DNA from 3 places in the Pseudomonas sp. RL_15y_Pfl2_60 genome. Region 2 is predicted to be linked to each of the others. Evidence: predicted binding sites of a transcription regulator. Region 2 holds the regulator's gene; each other region holds the start of a gene.
The links. The regulator sigma-54, encoded in region 2, starts transcription at its own class of promoters, with help from an activator protein. The targets are predictions, from matches to a motif close to ANTGGCATNNANNTTGCTNT.
Positions count from the first base shown of each region.

Region 1 (7,339 bases), 890 kb from region 2:
TGGTCGCGCCCTCGACGACGATGCAATGAGCGCCGTATTGACCCTGTTGCTGGGCACCCCTACCGATCAGAAAATCGGTAACCCGAAACTGCACACGGCAACCTTCCCCTTCCTGATTCCGACTACAGCGAACTGACCGCAGACGGTTTTGCGTAGACACTAACAAACCCGCAGCGTGCTCTTTCAACGCTGCGGGTTATTTTTCTCAGAATCAAGGATGAGGCTGTGTATTCGCTAATGCATTCTTTAGCAGACGATTCCCCCCATGCCCCCAAAAAACTAAGCCTCCAACTGCGCCAAGCTGCTGCAGTTCTGGCCATGTTAATGCTCGCACCGCTGGCCAAGGCCCATGAATTCTGGCTAGTCCCCCATGATGCACAGACTGGCCTGGAACAAAAAGTGGTGTTCGAGTTGCGGGTCGGCCCAACATGGCCGGGCGTACAAACGCCGCGCATAGAAAACCTGGTTAACTGGTTCAAAGCCAAGGATGCTCAAGGTGAATGGAATGTCGCCGGTCGGGATCACACCTTTGCGGTGGGCAACTTCACCACCCGAGTGCCTGGCGCAACCCTAGTTGGCATGCGCACCAACAGCGCCCACCTTGAACTGTCGGCAACAGAGTTCAACCAGTACCTGAATGAAGAAGGCTTGAACGAGGTAATCAAAACCCGCGAGCGTTTTGGTCTGAGTGACGCACCAGGGCGCGAGAATTTCTCTCGCTGCGCAAAAAGCATCGTTCTGGTCGACGGCCAAAGCCAGGGGTATGACGAACGGATCGGCCTGCCGCTGGAACTTATCCCGCAGACGGATCCGCTGGCACTCGACATCGGAAAGCCTTTCGTCATTCAACTGCTGTTCCTTGGCGAGCCACTGCCCAATACCTTGATCAAGGCGCAGCTCAAGGCCGACCCAGTAGTTGAACTGACCGCCACCTCAGATAGCCAGGGCCAAGTCGAGTTCGCCCTGCCCAGCGCAGGTTTATGGCTGTTCAACGCTGTACACATGGAACCCAGCAGCGAAGACGACAGCGACTGGGAAAGCCTCTGGGCCTCCATGACTGTCCAGTTATCCAAAAACCCGAGCGAGTAGATGCCCGTGAACTTTCGTATCCAAGACTATCGGCAGCCTGTGCTCTTGCTGCTCATCATGCTCGCCAGCACCAGCGCACAAGCGCATTCAGGTGTTGAGGCTGGCTGGCTGCACCCCTTATCCGGCGTTGATCACCTACTGGCAATGATCGCCATTGGCGCCTGGAGCTGCCAGATGGGCGGCTGCGCCATCTGGATTGTGCCGAGCGCCTTTGTCTGCAGCATGCTGTTCGGTGGGGTGCTGGGTTTCGAACAAATCGACTTACCCGGTGTTGAGATTGGTATTGTGCTGTCGGTAATTCTGCTGGGGCTGGCAATCGCCCTGGAGAAAACCTTTCCTGTGGTCATTGCCGCCTTTGGCGTGGGCATTTTCGGCATATTCCATGGCTACGCCCACGGCTACGAAATGCCGGTGATGGACAATAAACTGGCCTATTCCGCCGGTTTCCTGAGCACCACAGCCTCGCTCCATGTGGTCGGTGCTGTCGGCGCACTCTTGATACTCAAGCTGCCTCGTGGCCGCGTCATTCTCTGCACATTGGGCGCTATTTGTGCTCTGAGCGGTGTCTACTTGGCGACTCAGCTCTAACCACAGCACTTCCTTTGGGCGATGCATAACGCGCATTGCCCAAGGGATGATTCAGCCCAGTGCAATCTCTACAGTTTCGCCATGCAAGCGCACAGGCCAAGTACGCAGGCTCTGCTCCGGATACTCAAGGCAGGCGCCATCTTCCAGGCGGAAGTGCTGCTTATAAAGTGGCGCGGCGATGACCAAATCACCAGCTAAACTGCCAACAATACCCCGACCAATTACGTTAGCGCCTGACTTAGGGTCGCGGTTATCGACTGCATACAGCTGGTTGTCCCCGGCCTCGCTCGGTAGGTAGAACAACGCCACTTGCGCGCCATCAGCCCAGGCCACCACGCCCGAATTAGCGACCAGGTCTTGACGACTGCACAAGAACTGCCAATTCAGGTTTTGCTGCTGCATTGTTGCATCTACGCGGCTCATCAGACCACCTCCTCGAATAGCGGGATCAGGGACAACTCGGTATCACGGACAGGACGACGCTGCTCACGCTCCTTAACGAAATGAATATCCGGATCGTTGCGCTTGTCGTTGACGAAGGTGCGAAAGCGCTTGAGCTTCTCCGGATCCTTGAGTGCATTGGCCCACTCGCACTCGTAGCGATCGACCACCAGTTGCATCTGCGCTTCCAGCTCGCTTGCCAGACCAAGGCTATCGTCGATGATGACTGCCTTGAGGTAGTCCAGGCCGCCTTCAAGGGATTCACGCCACACGGAAGTGCGCTGCAAGCGGTCGGCGGTGCGGATGTAAAACATCAGGAAGCGATCGATATACCGAATCAGCGTGGCATCATCCAGATCAGTCGCGAACAATTCAGCGTGACGCGGACGCATACCGCCGTTGCCGCTGACATAAAGGTTCCAGCCGTTTTCAGTGGCGATGACGCCAACATCCTTGCTTTGCGCCTCGGCGCACTCGCGAGTGCAGCCAGAAACGGCAAACTTGATCTTGTGTGGTGAGCGTAAGCCCTTGTAGCGATCCTCCAGAACCAGTGCCATGCCCACGCTGTCCTGCACGCCGTAGCGGCACCAGTTGCTGCCCACGCAAGACTTCACGGTACGCAGCGACTTGCCATAGGCGTGGCCCGTCTCGAAACCAGCGGCAATCAACTCGCTCCAGATATCCGGTAACTCGTGCAGTTGCGCGCCGAACAAGTCGATGCGCTGACCGCCGGTGATCTTGGTGTAGAGATCGTATTTTTTCGCCACTGCGCCAATCGCAATCAAACCATCCGGAGTGATTTCCCCGCCGGGAATGCGCGGCACTACCGAGTAGGTTCCATTTTTTTGCATGTTGGCCATGAAGGTGTCATTGGTGTCTTGCAATGGCACCAGCAAGGGATCGGTGATAGAGCGATTCCAGCAGGATGCGAGCACTGAGCCGACCGCTGGCTTGCAAATATCACAACCAAGATGGCCCTTGCCGTGCTTGCTCAACAGCTCGTCGAAACTCTCGATGCCCTCAACGCGCACAATCGAATACAACTCTTGGCGGGTATAGGGAAAGTGCTCGCACAGGCTCTTGTCGACAACCACGCCACGGACGGTCAACTCATGTTCGAAAACCTGCTTTAGCAAAGCAGCACAGCCGCCGCAGCCAGTCCCTGCCTTGGTGCAGGTTTTAAGCCCCGCAAGGTCGGCACAACCGCCATCAATGGCAGCGCACACCGCGCCTTTATTGACGTTATGACAGGAGCAAATCGTCGCTGTGTCCGGCAATGCATCGGCGCCGAGTACCGGTGCGCCCTCGCCTTGCGGCAAGATCAAGCAAGCTGGATCAGCCGGCAGCTTGATGCCATTTTGTACATATTGCAGCAAGGTATCGTAATAACTGTTATCACCCACCAGCACAGCGCCAATAGCATGCTTACCGTCTGGTGAGACGACAAGCCGACGGTAGCTGGCCGTGGCTTCGTCGATAAAGCGGTAGCTGCGTGAGCCTGCAGTTGCGCCATGCGCATCACCGATCGAACCGACATCGACCCCAAGCAGCTTGAGCTTGGTCGACATGTCTGCGCCCATGAACGGCGCGCTGTCTTCGCCGCATAACTGCGCGGCAACCGCGCGGGCCATTTGATAACCGGGGGCTACCAAGCCAAAGACGCTACCGTTCCAGGCGGCGCATTCACCAATGGCGAAAATCTGTGGATCGCTGGTAAGGCAGTTGTTGTCGATCGCCACGCCGCCACGCGCCCCCAGCTCAAGGCCACACTGCCTGGCAAGGGCGTCCTGTGGACGGATACCGGCGGAAAAAACGATCAGATCAGTCTCTAGAAACTCATCATCAGTAAAGTTCATGCGGTAGCGATACTCATCACCCGCACTAATCGATTGCGTGGCACGGGACAAATGCACACTCACGCCAAGCGCTTCAATTTGCGCCTTGAGCGCCAAGCCGCCGTGATCATCCAGCTGTACAGGCATCAGGCGCGGCGCAAACTCAACCACATGCGCTTCCAGCCCCAAGGATTTCAAGGCATTAGCCGCTTCCAGTCCTAGCAAGCCGCCACCGACTACGACTCCGCGCCGGGCGCTCCTGGCTGCGACCTGGATAGTGTCCAGATCGGCCAAGGTGCGATAGACCAACCGCGAGTCACCTTCGGCGCCTTCGATTGGCGGCACGAATGGATAGGAACCTGTGGCCAGCACCAGCTTATCGAAGGCGAAACAACCATCGGCAGTAATCACCTCGCACCGCTGGCGATCGATCTCCAGCACGGGTACGCCCAAATGCAAGGTCACACCCGGCTGTTGATAGAGCTCGGCAGCGCTCAACGCAAGGGACTCGGCATCACGACCAGTAAAGTACTCGGAAAGGTGAACCCGGTCGTAGGCGCGCAACGGCTCTTCACTGAACACATGAATCTTGTACTGAGCCAGCGCACCGTGCTCAATCAGCTGCTCGACACAATGATGACCAACCATGCCATTGCCAATAACGATCAGAGTTTGCAGATTATTCAAGGTTGCGACACTGGAGTTCATAGAGCACCCATCCAAGCCAATCACGTTTTTTAAGCCAAAAAAAAGCGCCTGAAACCTTTCGGTTCCAGGCGCCTTTGCCTGTTCTTTAACGCTAAACAACTGGCTGCGATGCCTTGCCTAGCGATTGTTGCCCATGACCTTTACAGACAGTCCGATCACCATTGATCGCATGGACCGCCCTCGGCCAGAGAGGGCATTAGCTTGGTAAAAGCAAGGCTTATGCCACATTGTCAAAAGCGCTGTTGCAGGCACCTTGCGCCTTGCTCAACTGCAGTTCGACGGCGCATTGGAACTCCAATGGTGCATATTCCGCTTGTCGCGCACCAGACTAATGCCAAATACCAAGGCTAAACCCCCCGGCTCAGCAGCCATACAATCACCAATGCCAGAAGCGCCGACAGCCCTTTCCAAAACAGCAGCGGGTTACGCTCCAGTAATGGCGGTCGGTGCTTGCTGAGAATTTCCCGACTGGGTTGGCGCAGTTCAAAAATAAACTCAGAAAGTGCGGCGTAGCGCCTAAGCGGGTCTGCTTGCAGCGCCTTGTGCAAGACATCATCAAGCCAGACTGGCAGCCCTGGATCGATCGTTCGCAACGGCTGGTAGATCAGGCGATTCTGCGCCGCACGACTTTTGCACTTGGCCACCTCAGCACCATAGGGCAGGCGGCCACTGAGCATTTGATAGATGATCACCGCCAGTGAGTATTGATCAGAGCGCGGCGAGCCGCTTTCGCCCAAAAAGTATTCTGGCGCGGTGTACTGGGCTGTGCCGAGTAACTGGTGGCGCTCGTTTGGCGAGGCAATTTCCATGAGCCCGGCGACTTGCGCCGAGCCAAAGTCGATCAGTTTCAAGCCACCGCCGGGTTCAACCATGATGTTGTCGGGGCGCAGGTCCTGATGCAGCATTTCCAGACGATGGAACGCCTGCAAGCCTTTACCGATTTGCTCAGCCATGACCCGCACCTGCTCCAACTCAAGCCGTGGATGATCGAGCAACCATTGGCGCAGAGTCTGGCCTTCGACAAATTCACTGACGCTGTACAGGTAATTGCGCTTGCGTGTCTGCGCAGGGGCCTTGAGCACGTATGGGCTGTCGATGCGCCGCGCCACCCATTCCTCGCCGAGCAGACGCTCCAGATGCGCAAGGTCGTGCTGCTGATCCACCGAAGGCGCCTTGAGCGCCACCTGTGCTTGGCTCTCGCTGTCTTGCGCCAGATAAACATGACTGCGACTGCTGGCGTACAACTCGCGGATAATCCGATAACCATCAAACACCATGGGCGCCTCAAGCAGCGGGGCGAACGGCAATTCACTCAACTGCAGTTGCAACTCGTTGGCGTCCTGATGCCCCAAGCTGTCGATCCGGACTATCTGCAGCGTGAGATTGTCATCGCTGCCCTGCCCGTACGCATGCTCGACAATCGCCCGGGCAGCGCTATCCAAGTCATGGGCGTGCGCCGTAATCAACTCGGTCATACACGCTGCACTGGCAAACTCGTAGACGCCATCGCTGGCAAACACAAAGTGATCGCCCGGTTCCAGCAGGAAGCTACGGTAGTCGAGTTCAAGGTGCGCGTTGATCCCCATTGCCCGGCTCAGGTAGCTCTTGTTTTGCGAGATCCAGAGGCGGTGATCCTCCGTCAGTTGTTCGAGCTGGCTGCCGCGCAAACGGTAGATGCGCGTGTCGCCTGCATGGAAGATGTGCGCCGTGGTCGACTTGATCACCATTGCGCTGAGCGTGCACACATAACCCCGGTCAAGGTCATAGCGATACTGGCTCTGGCGCGTTTGTGCATACAGCCAGGAGTTCGTCGCCATCAGCACACGCTGTGCCGACGTCTTCACCGACCATGCATCGGATGTGCAGTAATAATCGCTGAGGAAGCTGCCAATGGCCGTCTCACTGGCGATATGACTCACTGTACTACTGCTGATGCCATCTGCCAGGGCGATGGCAATGCCTTTGCTTGACAGCTGCGGCTCCTGCGGAATGCAGATGCCGTGAAAATCCTGATTGGTCGGCTTGCGTCCCCTGGTCGAGTATTGCCCTACCGAAACCTTGAGCTGGCTTGTCATGCGACTCCCGATACGCCCCGCCAGCATCTGGACCGGGGCGTTATGGCGTAATTAACTGAAAGAGCGCTTAGGAGCCGTCCTCACATGGGTGGTGTAGAGGGTCAGGCCGGTAAAAGCCAGGCCGCCAACCAAGTTACCCAGTGCAGTCGGGATTTCATTCCAGAGCATGTAGTCCATTACCGAGAAATTACCGCCCATGATCATCGCTGACGGGAACAGGAACATGTTCACCACCGAATGCTCAAAACCCATGTAGAAAAACAGCATGATCGGCATCCACATGGCGATGGTCTTGCCACTGACGGTGGTCGAGATCATCGCTCCCACAACCCCCATCGAAACCATCCAGTTACACAGCATGCCGCGCAGGAAAATGGTCACCCAACCCGCCAGGCCGTATTCGGCATACCCCAGAGTACGCGCTTCACCGATGTGCGAGATTTTTTCGCCGATGACACCCGGGCTGGCTGAAAAGCCATAGGTAAAGACAAATGCCATCATGATCGCCACGGTCAATGCTCCGGCGAAGTTGCCGGTAAACACCAGCCCCCAATTACGCAGAACACCGCTAACAGTGACACCGGGACGCCTGTCGAGCAACGC
Region 1 covers NZ_CAXAOE010000001.1:84,448-91,786, forward strand. Annotated here, with positions in the region: gene AACY26_RS00390 (DUF4331 family protein) at 1-136, shown strand, start outside; gene AACY26_RS00395 (DUF4198 domain-containing protein) at 319-1,089, shown strand; gene AACY26_RS00400 (HupE/UreJ family protein) at 1,096-1,677, shown strand; gene nirD (nitrite reductase small subunit NirD) at 1,729-2,100, opposite strand; gene nirB (nitrite reductase large subunit NirB) at 2,100-4,661, opposite strand; gene AACY26_RS00415 (bifunctional protein-serine/threonine kinase/phosphatase) at 5,009-6,736, opposite strand; gene AACY26_RS00420 (formate/nitrite transporter family protein) at 6,788-7,339, opposite strand, start outside.
Region 1: a site for sigma-54 is predicted at 4,869-4,888, ahead of nirB (nitrite reductase large subunit NirB). Genes of this name have one in related genera too.

Region 2 (7,339 bases):
TCAATACCGGCGCGCCCCAGCAAGGCCACCCGTTCGATTGGCGTTCTTTTGCGCATTAGCGCGCTCCCAGTAAATCGTCGCGGTAGCTAGCCGCCGGAAAGTGAAATGGCACCGGACCATCGGCTGCGCCCTGCATAAACTGCTGAATTCGCGGACTGTCCGACTTCATCAACTCACTGGGCGTACCTTGTCCCAACACCTGGGTGTTGCCCACGACATAGATGTAGTCAGCAATACTGGCGGTTTCAGCCAGGTCATGGGAAACCACGATACTGGTAATACCCAGTGCGTCGTTGAGCAGGCGAATCAATCGAACCAAGACCCCCATCGCAATGGGGTCCTGGCCAACAAAAGGCTCATCATAAATCAAAATCTGCGGGTCCAAGGCAATGGCCCGGGCCAGCGCCACACGACGTTTCATGCCACCCGACAGTTCATCCGGCATCAGCTCAATTGCACCGCGCAGGCCTACAGCTTGCAGCTTCATCAGCACAATATCGCGAATCATTTCTTCTGGAAGCTGGGTATGCACACGCAACGGGAAGGCTACGTTCTCGAATACATCGAGATCGGTAAACAGCGCGCCGCTTTGAAACAGCACGCCCATCTGCTTGCGCATGTCGAACAATTCACTGCGCGACAAGGTCGGCAGATTGACCCCATTGACCCACACTTCCCCGGCTGAGGGCTTCAACTCAGCTGCTATCAGCCTCAACAGGGTCGTCTTTCCGCTTCCGGAAGGCCCCATGATGCCGATCACTTTGCCGCGCGGGATGCACACATCGATATTTTTGAAAATATCTCGGTTACCGCGCTTAAAACTGACGTTTTTAAGCTCAACCGCGTAATGACTATCGGCGCCCATCTAAACTCCTTACAAACAACTCCCTTGGTAGACGCACGGCGTTAAACCGAAGACACCACGCCAACCATCAGGGCCGAATTAGGGGCGCAGCATACCACCACCCCAGAAGCGCTCCCAATATTAGCAAACACGACTAAGCGCTCATACTCGTAACGAACGCACATGAGCAACACAATTCTAAGATGAGCCGGCAACGCTTTCGGGCTATAATCGCTGGCTTTTACAGAGCATGACCTGGCCGACCGCTATGAACCAGTCAAACGACCTGATCAAATCCGCACAGCGCACCATTCGCCTAGAGCTCGAAGCAGTTGAAGAGCTGCTGCCCCGGATTGATGACAATTTTATCCGCGCCTGCGAACTGATCCTTTCGAGCAAAGGCCGGGTCGTTGTGGTCGGCATGGGCAAGTCAGGTCACGTCGGCAATAAGATTGCAGCTACTTTAGCCAGCACCGGCACCACGGCTTTTTTTGTCCACCCAGCCGAAGCCAGCCACGGTGACATGGGCATGATCACCCGCGACGACGTGGTGCTCGCACTCTCCAACTCGGGCTCGACCGCTGAAATCGTGACACTGCTGCCACTGATCAAGCGCCTGGGCATCAAGCTGATCAGCATGACTGGCAACCCCGAGTCGGCTTTGGCCAAGGCCGCCGAAGTCAATCTCGATGCCAGCGTATCGAAAGAGGCTTGCCCGCTTAACCTGGCACCCACCTCATCGACCACCGCATCACTGGTGCTGGGCGATGCATTGGCGATCGCCCTGCTGGAGGCTCGCGGCTTTACCGCTGAAGACTTCGCCTTCTCGCATCCCGGCGGCGCACTCGGCAGACGCTTATTGCTGAAAGTGGAAAACGTCATGCACACCGGCGACGGCTTGCCTACAGTCAAACGAGGCACCTCGCTTCGCGAAGCATTGTTGGTCATGACCCAGAAAGGCCTGGGCATGACCGTCATCATCGACGAGAACGGCTTGCTGGCTGGAATCTTTACAGATGGTGACCTGCGCAGAACTCTGGACCGAGAAATTGATCTACGAGAAGCAACCATCGATCAAGTGATGACCGCCCGTGGCAAAACTGCCCGTGCCGAAATGCTCGCCGCAGAGGCATTGAAGATCATGGAAGACCATAAAATCAGCTCGCTGGTGGTCGTTGACGACAACGATCGCCCAATTGGCGCGCTGAACATGCACGACCTACTGCGTGCCGGAGTAATGTAATGACCCCAGATTTCAAAGAACGAGCGCGCGCGATCAAACTGGCCATTTTTGACGTTGACGGCGTGCTGACGGACGGCAAGTTATACTTTCTGGTCGACGGCAGCGAATTCAAGACGTTCAACACCCTTGATGGCCAAGGCATTAAGATGCTGATCAACTCGGGCGTACGCACCGCAATTATTACCGGACGTAAAACCCCCGTGGTTGAGCGCCGCGCACAAAACCTGGGGATTCAACACCTTTACCAAGGGCGCGAAGACAAACTGGCAGTGCTCGACGAACTACTCGGCGAACTCGGCCTAAACTATGATCAAGTCGCCTATTTGGGCGATGACTTGCCCGACCTGCCCGTTATTCGTCGAGTAGGCTTGGGAATTGCTGTCGCCAACGCTGATCCATTTGTACGTCAACATGCGTTCGCTGTGACCCAGGCCAAGGGCGGAGAAGGTGCGGCTCGCGAATTCTGCGAATCGATTATGCTCGCCCAAGGCACCCTTGAAGCTGCTCAAGCGGCCTACCTGTAGAACTGCAAACCATGCGTAAACCACTGAACATATTGCTCCTCATACTCGGCGTACTGCTCGTGGCAGCTGCCGGGTATTGGAATATCAACCCGGACAGTTTTGCTGACAAACCGGCAAAGACCACTGCGCAAAACACAATTGACTTTTATGTGGTCAACTCCAAAACCGTGCAATATCAACCGGACGGGAAATTACATTACGAGCTGACTGCCGACAAAGTCGAGCACGCCAAAGCCTCGGATATCTCTTACCTGACACAGCCCGACCTGCTGCTATACCGTGGAACAGAGCTTCCTTGGCATGTGCAAAGTGAAAAAGGCGAAGTTTCCCCAGGCGGCAAGGAAGTCGAACTGATTGACAAGGTTCGAGTTAAACGCACCGACGCCAAGGGGCGTCCAACACTGCTTACGACCAGTCGCCTAACGGTAATTCCAGATAAGGAATATGCGCAGACGCAGCAAGCCGTTAGAATCGACGCAGCCAATGGGGTGACCACGGCGCAAGGAATGAAAGCGTATTTAAATGACAGCAGGATGCTCTTGCTGTCCAACGTAAGAGGCCAGCATGAGGTTCGTTAAAACCCTCCCCCTTCTGCTCAGCTTGGGTGCATCGCTAGGAAGCGTTCACGCCTGGGCTTTGCCAACTGACCGCGATCAACCGATCCGCGTGCAGGCAGACAGCGCAGAGCTCGACGACAAACAAGGTGTTGCAGTTTATCGCGGCGATGTCGTCATCACTCAAGGCACCATGATAATCAAGGGTGACACAGTCACCATTACCCAGAACGCCAAAGGCGAGATCGACGTTTTCACCTCGGTCGGACGCCCTGCCTACTATGAGCAGAAACCCGCTGCAGACAAAGAAATCGTCAAGGCCTACGGCCTGACCATTCAATACTTTGCCGCCAACGAGCGTATTGTCCTGATTGACCAAGCCAAGGTTATTCAAGAGGGAAATACCTTCGAAGGCGAGAAAATTGTCTACGATACGCAGCGCCAAATCGTCAACGCAGGCCGCGCAACAGGCACCAAGGTGACCTCGCCGCGCCCACGCATCGATATGGTGATCCAGCCGAAGAACAAACCCACCCAAGGGCAGTAATTAATGGCTACATTGAAAGCCCAACACCTGGCTAAAAGCTACAAAAGCCGCCAGGTTGTCCGTGACGTTAGCCTGAGCATCGACAGCGGCCAGATCGTCGGCCTGCTTGGCCCTAACGGTGCAGGTAAAACCACCTGCTTCTACATGATCGTGGGCTTAGTGCAGGCTGATCAGGGGCGCATCCTGATTGACGACCTCGACGTCAGCCATCAGCCCATGCACGGCCGCGCACGCGCCGGCATTGGCTACCTGCCTCAAGAAGCATCGATTTTCCGCAAGCTCAGCGTTGCCGACAACATCATGGCAATTCTCGAGACGCGTAAAGAGCTTGACCGTGCAGGCCGCGAAGCTGAACTGGAAAACCTCCTTGAGGAATTCCATATTCACCATATTCGCGACAACCTGGGCATGAGCCTGTCCGGCGGTGAGCGACGCCGGGTTGAAATTGCCCGCGCCCTGGCAACCGCACCGAAATTCATCTTGCTCGATGAACCATTTGCCGGTGTCGACCCGATCTCGGTTGGTGATATCAAGCAAATCATCCACCATTTGAAAGCCAAGGGTATCGGCGTACTGATCACTGACCACAACGTGCGCGAAACGCTGGATATTTGCGAGACCGCCTATATCGTCAGCGACGGCCAACTCATTGCGGAAGGTGATTCAGAAGCGATTCTGTCCAACCAGACGGTTAAAGAAGTCTACCTGGGCCATGAATTCCGCCTTTAACCCAGTTTTTCTCAACCGATTAGCGTCAACAGCTAGGCAAAGCACTGCAATTCGGGCATATAATTTGCTTCCTTGAGGCGCCCATCCGGCGCCCTGTAGTGGATTGCGCAAAGACGCCGGTAAATAAGGTCTGCAATGAAACCATCGCTAGTCCTGAAGATGGGCCAGCAGCTGACGATGACTCCTCAGCTGCAACAAGCCATTCGCTTACTCCAACTGTCGACCCTGGATCTCCAGCAAGAAATCCAAGAGGCACTGGAGTCAAACCCAATGCTCGAACGCCAAGAAGACGGCGAAGACTTCGATAACTCGGACCCCATGGCCGACGGCGCAGAGACCGCGACCACCGAGCAGCCTGTACAACAGGACAGCTACCAAGAAACCAGCTTCCAGGATACCCCGCAAACCGTGGACAACCTGGAAGATGGCGAGTGGAACGAGCGTATCCCCAACGAGCTTCCGGTGGATACAGCCTGGGAAGATGTCTACCAAACCAGCGCCAGCAGCCTGCCCAGCAGCAGCGATGACGACGAATGGGACTTCACCACACGCACCTCGACCGGTGAAAGCCTGCAGAGCCACATGCTCTGGCAGCTCAACCTGTCCCCCATGTCCGATAAGGACCGCTTGATTGCAGTCACCCTGATCGACTGCATCAACGTCCAGGGCTATCTCGAAGAAACCCTGCAAGAGATTCTCGAAGCCTTCGACCCTGAACTGGACATCGAACTGGACGAAATAGAAGCCGTCCTGCACCGCATCCAGCAGTTTGAGCCTTCTGGTATTGCCGCGCGCGACCTGCGCGAATGCCTGACCCTGCAACTGCGCCAACTGCCCGCCAAAACCCCTTGGCTTGCCGAAGCACAGCGACTTGCCAATGACTATCTGGATCTGCTGGGCAACCGCGATTACAGCCAACTGATGCGGCGCATGAAGCTCAAAGAAGATGAGCTGCGCCAAGTCATTGAACTGATCCAAAGCCTCAACCCACGTCCGGGCTCGCAGATTGAATCAAGCGAACCCGAATACGTGGTACCCGATGTCATTGTGCGCAAACACAACGAGCGCTGGCTGGTTGAACTCAATCAGGAAGCCATGCCCCGGCTGCGCGTCAATGCGCAATACGCAGGTTTTGTACGTCGCGCCGACTCTAGCGCCGACAACACCTTTATGCGCAACCAGCTGCAAGAAGCCCGCTGGTTTATCAAAAGCCTGCAGAGCCGCAACGAAACGCTGATGAAGGTTGCGACCCAGATCGTTGAACATCAACGCGGCTTCCTTGACTACGGCGACGAGGCGATGAAACCCCTTGTGCTGCACGATATCGCCGAAGCGGTTGGCATGCACGAGTCGACCATTTCCCGGGTGACCACCCAGAAATTCATGCACACCCCCCGCGGCATTTACGAGTTGAAATACTTCTTCTCCAGCCACGTCAGTACCTCCGAAGGCGGAGAATGCTCGTCTACAGCGATCCGCGCGATCATCAAAAAACTGGTTGCAGCGGAAAATGCAAAAAAGCCGTTGAGTGACAGCAAGATCGCTGGTTTACTGGAGACACAAGGCATTCAAGTAGCTCGACGCACAGTTGCTAAATATCGAGAGTCTCTCGGTATCGCGCCTTCAAGTGAACGCAAGCGACTGATGTAACAGCTGATGAACAGGAAGATCGTCTCAATCACTATCGAACTGACCCGCTCTTAGCTAAAAGCAGCCATACTAAGGGCGTAAAGGTGTCAGACTCGATTTCTGGGGGTCTTACGCGCCACAGTGTTCCGGCGGCAGGCAACTCAGCCTGTCTCTTACACACGGCAACAAGGAGAAAGCGGTATGCAAGTCAACATCAGTGGACACCAGCTGGATGTGACCGACGCCCTGCGCGACTACATCGACGAAAAATTCAGTCGACTAGAGCGCCACTTCGACAAGATTACCAATGTGCAAGTCATTATGGAGGTCGAGAAGCTCAAGCAGAAAATCGAAGCCACCTTACACATTGCTGGCGGCGAAATTGTCGCCAACGCCGAACATGATGACATGTATGCAGCAATCGATTTACTGACCGACAAACTCGATAGACAACTTATCAAGCACAAGGAAAAGCAGCTCGACCGTCAACAGGGCGCAATGGCCCGTTGATATCGCCCAACTCCTATGATCCGACTTGAAAATATCCTGACCCCCGGCCGTTCCTTGGTGAATGTGCCGGGCGGCAGTAAAAAACGTGTTCTCGAACAGATTGCCAACTTGGTTGCGCGCGAATTGCCCGACCTCGATGGACAAGACATTTTCGAAAGCCTTATCGCCCGCGAAAAACTTGGGTCCACTGGTTTTGGTAATGGCATCGCCATTCCACACTGCCGTTTGCCTGCGTGCAATGCACCCATCAGCGCCTTGCTCAAGCTCGAATCGGCTGTCGATTTTGACGCGATTGATGGCGCCCCGGTTGACTTGCTGTTCGTGCTATTGGTGCCTGAGGCCGCGACGGATGAACACCTTGAGCTGCTTCGTCAAATAGCGAGCATGCTTGACCGCAGCGATGTCCGTGAGCGACTGCGCCAGGCGCAAAGCAATGACGCCCTGTATCAGGTTGTTGTCGACGTACAGAACAACAGCTAAACGACAGGGAACCTACATGCGCTTGATAATAGTCAGCGGGCGTTCAGGATCAGGTAAAAGTACCGCCCTTGATGTACTTGAGGACAACGGCTTTTACTGCATAGACAACCTGCCGGCCAGCTTGCTGCCTCAGCTAGCTGAACGAGCGTTTCAGCAAAAAGATTCAGTTCACCCTAACGTCGCGGTGTCGATTGACGCACGCAACCTGCCAAGCGACTTGAACATGTTTCCCGAGTTGCTTGAGCAAGTCCGTGCGCGCAATGTTCAGTGCGACCTGCT
Region 2 covers NZ_CAXAOE010000001.1:972,468-979,806, forward strand. Annotated here, with positions in the region: gene mlaE (lipid asymmetry maintenance ABC transporter permease subunit MlaE) at 1-56, opposite strand, end outside; gene AACY26_RS04610 (ATP-binding cassette domain-containing protein) at 56-865, opposite strand; gene AACY26_RS04615 (KpsF/GutQ family sugar-phosphate isomerase) at 1,113-2,087, shown strand; gene AACY26_RS04620 (KdsC family phosphatase) at 2,087-2,611, shown strand; gene lptC (LPS export ABC transporter periplasmic protein LptC) at 2,623-3,189, shown strand; gene lptA (lipopolysaccharide transport periplasmic protein LptA) at 3,176-3,712, shown strand; gene lptB (LPS export ABC transporter ATP-binding protein) at 3,716-4,441, shown strand; gene AACY26_RS04640 (RNA polymerase factor sigma-54) at 4,577-6,091, shown strand; gene hpf (ribosome hibernation-promoting factor, HPF/YfiA family) at 6,272-6,580, shown strand; gene ptsN (PTS IIA-like nitrogen regulatory protein PtsN) at 6,596-7,060, shown strand; gene rapZ (RNase adapter RapZ) at 7,077-7,339, shown strand, end outside.

Region 3 (7,339 bases), on a different contig from region 2:
TTGCGTGCCAGCAGTGAGCGCCGGGCTGCAGATAGGCACGCCAGGGTGCAGGCCGTTGCGCTGGTACCAAAGCCGACTGCACTGTTACTAGCTAGCCCCAAAGCTTCGAGCACCCAGCGCCCGGCAATGCGCTCGATTGCATCAACGGCCGGGGAGTTGTCGAACGACGAAGCGCATTGATCCCAGGCGAGCACTATGCGTTCGGCTGCCGCAGCGGCGGGGAGGGTGGCGCCGATAACAAAGCCGAAATAGCGCGAGCTGTTGGAGCTGACTGTGGCCGGGGATGCGATGTCATCAAGCAGGGCTAACACCTGGTTTGCAGCTATGCCTTGTTCACTGAATGGCAGGTCAAGCGTCTTGAGTCCGGCAATGGCTTGGTGACTGGGGAATACCGGGCGCTGTGGCAGGCTGTCGAGGTAGTTGAGGGCACGCTGGTCTGCTTCGGCAAGAAGCAGGCGCTCGTCACTTTGCTGGGGCATGTTGAGTTCACTGTTGGTGGCTGCTGATACTTGATCTTAGCCATTGAACAGTTGCTGGCGCAGATACAACCGGCCATTGAGCCGGCTATACAGTTTGCTGTCCGTGACAGGTGCGAGCAGAACAGTGGCGCCCCAAGCGGTACAGTCCGCTTATTTGCCGAGCAAATCGTGCATGGCAATAATCTGCTCGGCCACTTGTGCGAGCTTTTGTTGGCGGCTCATGGCTTGGCGACGCATCAGGGTGTAGGCGGCTTCTTCATCGCAGCTTTTCATTTTCATCAACAAGCCCTTGGCCAGCTCAATCCGTTTGCGTTCAGCCAGTTGTGCGTCGCGTGCGTGTAATTGCGCGCGCAAGGCTTGATCGCTCTCAAAGCGGGCCATTGCCACATCTAAAATCGGTTGCAGGCGCTGGGCGTGAATACCTTCCACTATGTAAGCACTGACGCCCGACTGAATGGCTTGGCGCATGACGCTGGGGTTGTGTTCGTCAGTGAACATGACAATTGGGCGCGGCTGGTCACGAGTCACCAGCACCACTTGCTCCATGACGTCACGGCTGGGGGATTCACTGTCGATCAGGATTACATCCGGGCGCACAGCCTCAACCCGAGCGGGCAGGTCGATGGTCAAGCCGGATTCGTCGATGACTTCAAATCCGGCCTCGGTCAGTGCCGCTTTGAGCCGGCCGACTTTTTTCGGTGTGTCGTTTATCAGCAGTATGCGCAGCATATCTTGGCCTCCTGCCAGTTATTGGGCGGTGACTGAGTTATCGCTCAAGGCGTGAAGGGCAAAACCTCGCGCATAGTCCACCGGGTTGCTGCCGTCCCAGCTTTTGCCATCGAGCAGGGTGCTGCTGCGCATCGCAGGTGGCACCGGGATGTTCAATGCCTGCGCCGCCTGGCTGTAGATGTCGATTTGCTGGATACGCTGCGCGATACCCAGGTAGTCGGGATCATCACGTAGCAAGCCCCAGCGGCGGAATTGGGTCATAAACCAGATGCCGTCGGATAAATACGGCATGTTGACTGCGCCGCCGGCGTGGAAGCGCAGTGGGTGCGGGTCGGCCCAGGCATTGCCGAGACCGTCTTGGTAGTTGCCAAGAAATCGCGGTTCTATGGCAGACAAGGGAGCGTCAACATAGTCGGCGCTGCTGATCAGCTTGGCCGTGCTGCGTTTGTTTTCCGGGTTTTCGTCAATGAAACGGCTGGCTTCAAGGACGGCCATGGTGAGGGCTCGCGCGGTATTGGGATAAAGCTCGATGAACTCGCGTGTGAGGCCCAATACCTTTTCCGGGTGGTCTGGCCAGATCGCTTGAGTCGTAGCCACGGTAAAGCCTTGACCTTGGTCTACTGCCAAGGCTCCCCATGGCCCGCCTGCGCAGAAACCGTCGATACGTTGCGCGTTAAGGTGTGCAACCATTTGTGCGGGCGGCACCACTACGGTATTGACGTCAGTGAGCGGGTGTATGCCTTGGCTGGCCAGCCAATAGTAAAGCCACATGGCGTGCGTGCCGGTGGGAAAGGTTTGCGCGAAAGTAAGTTTTGCACTGCTTTGATGCACGTATTGTTTGAGTGCATCGCCATTGGTCACGCCTTCGCGCTTGAGTTGTTCCGAGAGGTTAATCGCCTGGCCGTTGTGATTAAGGCCCATCAGAATTGCCATCTCGGTGGGCTGGCCGCCAATTCCCAAGTGGGTGCCGTAGATTTGGCCGTATAGTGATTGTGCAGCGTCGAGCTCGCGGCTCAGCAGCTTGTCGCGCAGGGTGGCCCAAGATGATTGGCGCTGCAGATTGAGGGTCAAGCCATAGGGTTGGGCAAAGCCTTGTGTGGCAGCCACAATCAATGATGCCGAGTCTGTCAGGGCCATAAACCCAAGATTGAGGACGCTCTTTTCTGGGCCATCGGAGCCGTTAACCCAATCCAGTACATCTGTGCGGTTAAGTGTTTGATCACCCATTTAGCATTCCCTTTACAACACAAAAAAGCGCCGTTCCAGTCGCTGCGCAGAGCAGTACCGAGACGACGCCATTGTCGATAAGCGAGATCCGTAGTTGGAGCTGCTTGCTGTGTGTCTAGCAAAGCAATCCATGTGCCAGCGGACTTGAGCAAAGGGCGTGATCACACGCAAAAAAAAGCCCCGCACTGGGCGGGGCTTTTTCGATGCTAGTAACGCTTAGGCTTGAACGACCGGGATATTGGCGTTCGCAGCTGCTTCGCGGAACTCAGCAATCTGGTCGAAGCTCAGGTAGCGATAAACATCAGCAGCCATGCTGTCGATGTCTTTCGCGTAGCCCATGTACTCTTCAACCGTCGGCAGTTTGCCGGTGATTGCAGCGACCGCAGCCAGTTCGGCAGAGGCCAGGTACACGTTAGCGCCATCGCCCAGACGGTTCGGGAAGTTACGCGTCGAGGTGGAAACCACTGTGGAGTTGGCTTCTACACGTGCCTGGTTACCCATGCACAGCGAGCAACCCGGCATTTCCATGCGTGCGCCAGCCTTGCCGAAGATGCCGTAGTAGCCTTCTTCAGTCAGTTGGTGAGCGTCCATCTTGGTCGGCGGCGACAGCCACAGACGAGTAGGGATGCCACCTTTGACTTTATCCAGCAGCTTGCCAGCCGCGCGGAAGTGACCAATGTTGGTCATGCACGAGCCGATAAACACTTCGTCGATCTTCTCGCCCTGAACGCTCGACAGCAGACGAGCATCGTCTGGGTCGTTTGGAGCGCACAGAACTGGTTCTTTCAGTTCTGACAGGTCGATTTCGATGACTTCAGCGTATTCGGCGTCAGCATCAGCGCTCATCAGTTCCGGGTTAGCCAGCCATGCTTCCATCGCTTGCGCGCGACGTTCCATGGTGCGTGCATCGCCGTAGCCTTCGCTGATCATCCAGCGCAGCAGGGTGATGTTCGACTGCAGGTATTCGGCAATTGCCTTTTCCGGCATCTTGATGGTGCAACCAGCAGCGGAACGCTCTGCCGAGGCGTCAGACAGCTCGAACGCTTGTTCAACGGTCAGTTCGTCGAGACCTTCGATCTCAAGAATACGGCCGGAGAAGGCGTTGATCTTGCCTTTCTTCTCAACAGTCAGCAGGCCTTTCTGGATCGCGTAGTAAGGGATTGCATGGACCAGGTCACGCAGGGTGATACCAGGCTGCATTTTGCCCTTGAAACGAACCAGGATGGATTCCGGCATGTCTAGCGGCATAACGCCGGTAGCTGCTGCGAATGCAACCAGGCCCGAACCTGCAGGGAACGAGATACCCATTGGGAAACGGGTGTGCGAGTCACCACCAGTACCAACGGTATCTGGCAGCAGCATGCGGTTCAGCCAGCTGTGGATGATGCCGTCACCGGGACGCAGCGAGACACCACCGCGGGTGCGGATGAAGTCAGGCAGAGTGTGGTGAGTGGTCACATCGATTGGCTTTGGATAAGCCGCAGTGTGGCAGAACGACTGCAACACCAGATCAGCAGAGAAGCCCAGGCACGCCAGGTCTTTCAGTTCATCACGGGTCATCGGACCTGTGGTGTCTTGTGAGCCGACGGTGGTCATCTTCGGTTCGCAGTAAGTGCCAGGACGCACGCCTGCTACGCCGCAAGCCTTGCCAACCATCTTCTGCGCCAGGGTGAAGCCTTTGTTGCTGTCGGCTGGCTGCTCAGGCTTTTTGAACAGGTCAGCAGGTGGAAGCCCCAACTCAGCGCGTGCTTTGTCGGTCAGGCCACGGCCCACGATCAACGGAATACGGCCGCCTGCACGAACTTCGTCGAGCAGCACAGGGGTTTTCAGTTCGAAGGTGGTGATAACTTCGTCAGTGCCGTGTTTGCACACTTTACCGGCGTATGGGTATACGTCGATGACGTCGCCCATGGCGATGTTGGTTACATCAAATTCGATCGGCAGGGCGCCAGCATCTTCCATGGTGTTGTAGAAGATTGGCGCAATTTTGTTACCGAAGCAGAAACCGCCAGCGCGCTTGTTTGGCACGTAAGGGATGTCGTCACCGAAGAACCAGAGTACCGAGTTGGTCGCGGATTTACGCGAAGAGCCGGTACCGACTACGTCACCTACATAGGCAACTGGGAAACCAGCAGCGCGGATCTCTTCGATCTGCTTCAGTGGGCCAGTCACGCCTTGTTGCTCAGGCACGATGCCGTCGCGAGCCATTTTCAACATGGCCAGGGCGTGCAGCGGGATATCTGGACGCGACCATGCATCTGGAGCGGGTGACAGGTCGTCGGTGTTGGTTTCGCCGGTCACCTTGAACACGCTCAGGCTGTACTTCTCAGCGATTGGAGCGCGTTTGGTGAACCATTCGCCGTCTGCCCAGGACTGCAGCACTGCTTTAGCGTTGGCGTTGCCTGCCTTAGCTTTTTCGGCGACGTCGTGGAATGCGTCGAACATCAGCAGGGTGTGCTTCAGTTGCTCGGCGGCAACGGCGCCCAGGGTGGCGTCTTCGAGCAGTTCAACCATGGTGGCGATGTTGTAACCGCCTTGCATGGTGCCCAGCAGTTCGACAGCACGCTTTTTGTCGATAAGTGGGGAGGTTGCTTCACCTTTGGCGACAGCAGAGAGGAAACCTGCCTTGACGTAGGCGGCTTCGTCCACTCCTGGTGGTACGCGATTGGTGATCAGGTCGACGAGGAATTCTTCTTCGCCAGCAGGCGGGTTTTTCAGCAGTTCAACAAGACCTGCAGTTTGTTCGGCGTTCAGCGGCTGGGGCACGATACCCTGAGCGGCACGCTCTGCTACGTGTTTGCGATAGGCTTCAAGCACAGTTATTACCCTCATCAGTGGTCCCAAATTCTGTCCGGGACGCATATCCAGAAAACACCGAATCAAGCGCTGTAAAGGCTTTATGGGCCAATCAGCCGAGATTTCAGGGATTTCTTCCAGAAGCTGCTTTCAAAGTTTTACGCCGGCAGGACGAGATCGATGAGGGCTGGCACCAGTATTTGGGGTAACCAAATAGCGGTGCCAACATCGTACCTGCAGGATTAACTGTGCTCGTGACGCTTTGAAAACAGCTTCCAACGGACTTTGGCGCCTATAAAAGGCCCGACGATTCTACTGGAAAGCGCGAGTAAAGTTAAGCTAAAGCCTTGATTGCGCATGTTTGTACAAAAAACAATCAAAAGCGGCTTAAAAATCCTACACGCGCCGATTTTAATGTCTTGTGAGTCGAGATAATGGCAGTTTTGTCATCTTTTGTCGGAAACGGCATTTTTAGAAAAACATCTATTCACACAGTTTTTCCTGGGTGAACTGACTTAGACAAAGGGCTAATATGCCCGCCTGTTAGTCATGTGAATGTTGTTTTTGCTATGTCCAGTCAGCCGATTAAAACGCCCTGTGTTGGCCTGTGTTCTACGGTCTATGGCGACCTTGTGTGCCGCGGCTGCAAGCGTTTTCACCATGAGGTGATTGCCTGGAACGGCTATGACGAGCAAGCCAAGCAAGCCGTATGGCAGCGCCTAGAAGTGCTGCTGGTGCAGGTGATGGAGGCAAAGGTCGAGGTGTTCGATGCGCCGCGCTTGCGCGAACAGTTGGTGCAGCGCCAAATTCGCTTTGTGCCCAATCAGTCGCCTTATTGCTGGGCGTATCAGTTAATTGCCCGGGGGGCGCGCGTGATCAATCAGCTTGAGGCCTACGGCATGGTGCTGTTGCCTGAGTTTCGCAACTGGTCGTTGCCGGAGCTGCGCGATGCCATTGATCGTGAGTTCTTCATTCTTTCCGAGGCGCACTATGAGCGCTATATCGCTCCGGGCTTTCTCAGTGATGTATTGAGCGTCGAGCCAAAGCCTTAAATTGCGTCGTAAAAAAACGCCCGGTGCATCACTGCCGCGGGCGTTTTTTTATTGCCTGAGTTGAACAAGGACCTCTTAAAAATGTAGCGCAGTAGTTTTTGAGAGGTACCTTATGCGCGACGGCGGAACAGCGGCAAAGGCTGGTCGCTCGACGCTTGGTAGACTTCTGAATATTCAGTAAAGGCTTTCAAGGCATCTTGCGGGTCTTTGTCTTCGCGCAGGGCGAAGGCATCGAAACCGCAGCGCTGTAGAGCAAACAGTTGGTCACGCAGTACGTCACCGATAGCGCGGACTTCGCCTTTGTAACCATAGCGAGTGCGCAGCATATAGGCAGTCGATGAGTGACGGCCATCGGTGAAGGCTGGAAAGTTCAGGGCAATGACCTGGAAGTTGTCGAGTTGATCGGCAATCTCTTCGATCTCTTCACCGGCTTCGAGCCAAACGCCTAGGCCGCCATCGCGGGCTTTCAAGGCGTGGGCGTGTTCAGACCATAACTCCAGCGGCACGATCAGGTCGTCGCAGTTTGATAGCCCCTCGAGCGTCGCGTCTTTAGGCAGCAGATGCCAGGTTTCGTCGATGATCTGGCCGTTCTTAATTATTCGCTGCATATACGCGCTCCTTAAACGGGTCCACACCGACGCGGCGGAAGGTGTCGAGGAAGCTTTCTTCATCGTCACGTTTTTCAACGTAAACCTTGATGATGTTCTCGATCACGCCAGCCACATCATCTTGTGCAAAGGCCGGGCCGAGGATTTTTGCCAGGCTGGCGTCACGGCCAGCGCTGCCACCCAGTGAAATCTGGTAGAACTCTTCGCCTTTCTTGTCCACACCCAGGATGCCGATGTGGCCAACGTGGTGGTGACCGCAGGCGTTCATGCAACCTGAGATATTGAGGTCGATTTCACCAATGTCGAACAAGTAGTCGAGGTCATCGAAACGACGCTGGATAGCTTCGGCGATCGGAATCGACTTGGCGTTGGCCAGCGAGCAGAAGTCGCCGCCCGGGCAGCAGATAATATCGGTCAACAGGCCAACGTTTGGCGTGGCAAAACCTTT
Region 3 covers NZ_CAXAOE010000002.1:239,167-246,505, reverse strand. Annotated here, with positions in the region: gene AACY26_RS06275 (pyridoxal phosphate-dependent decarboxylase family protein) at 1-479, opposite strand, end outside; gene AACY26_RS06270 (ANTAR domain-containing response regulator) at 630-1,208, opposite strand; gene AACY26_RS06265 (CmpA/NrtA family ABC transporter substrate-binding protein) at 1,227-2,435, opposite strand; gene acnB (bifunctional aconitate hydratase 2/2-methylisocitrate dehydratase) at 2,652-5,252, opposite strand; gene AACY26_RS06255 (DUF1289 domain-containing protein) at 5,801-6,283, shown strand; gene AACY26_RS06250 (DUF934 domain-containing protein) at 6,394-6,891, opposite strand; gene AACY26_RS06245 (nitrite/sulfite reductase) at 6,875-7,339, opposite strand, start outside.
Region 3: a site for sigma-54 is predicted at 2,556-2,575, ahead of AACY26_RS06265 (CmpA/NrtA family ABC transporter substrate-binding protein). Genes of this name have one in related genera too.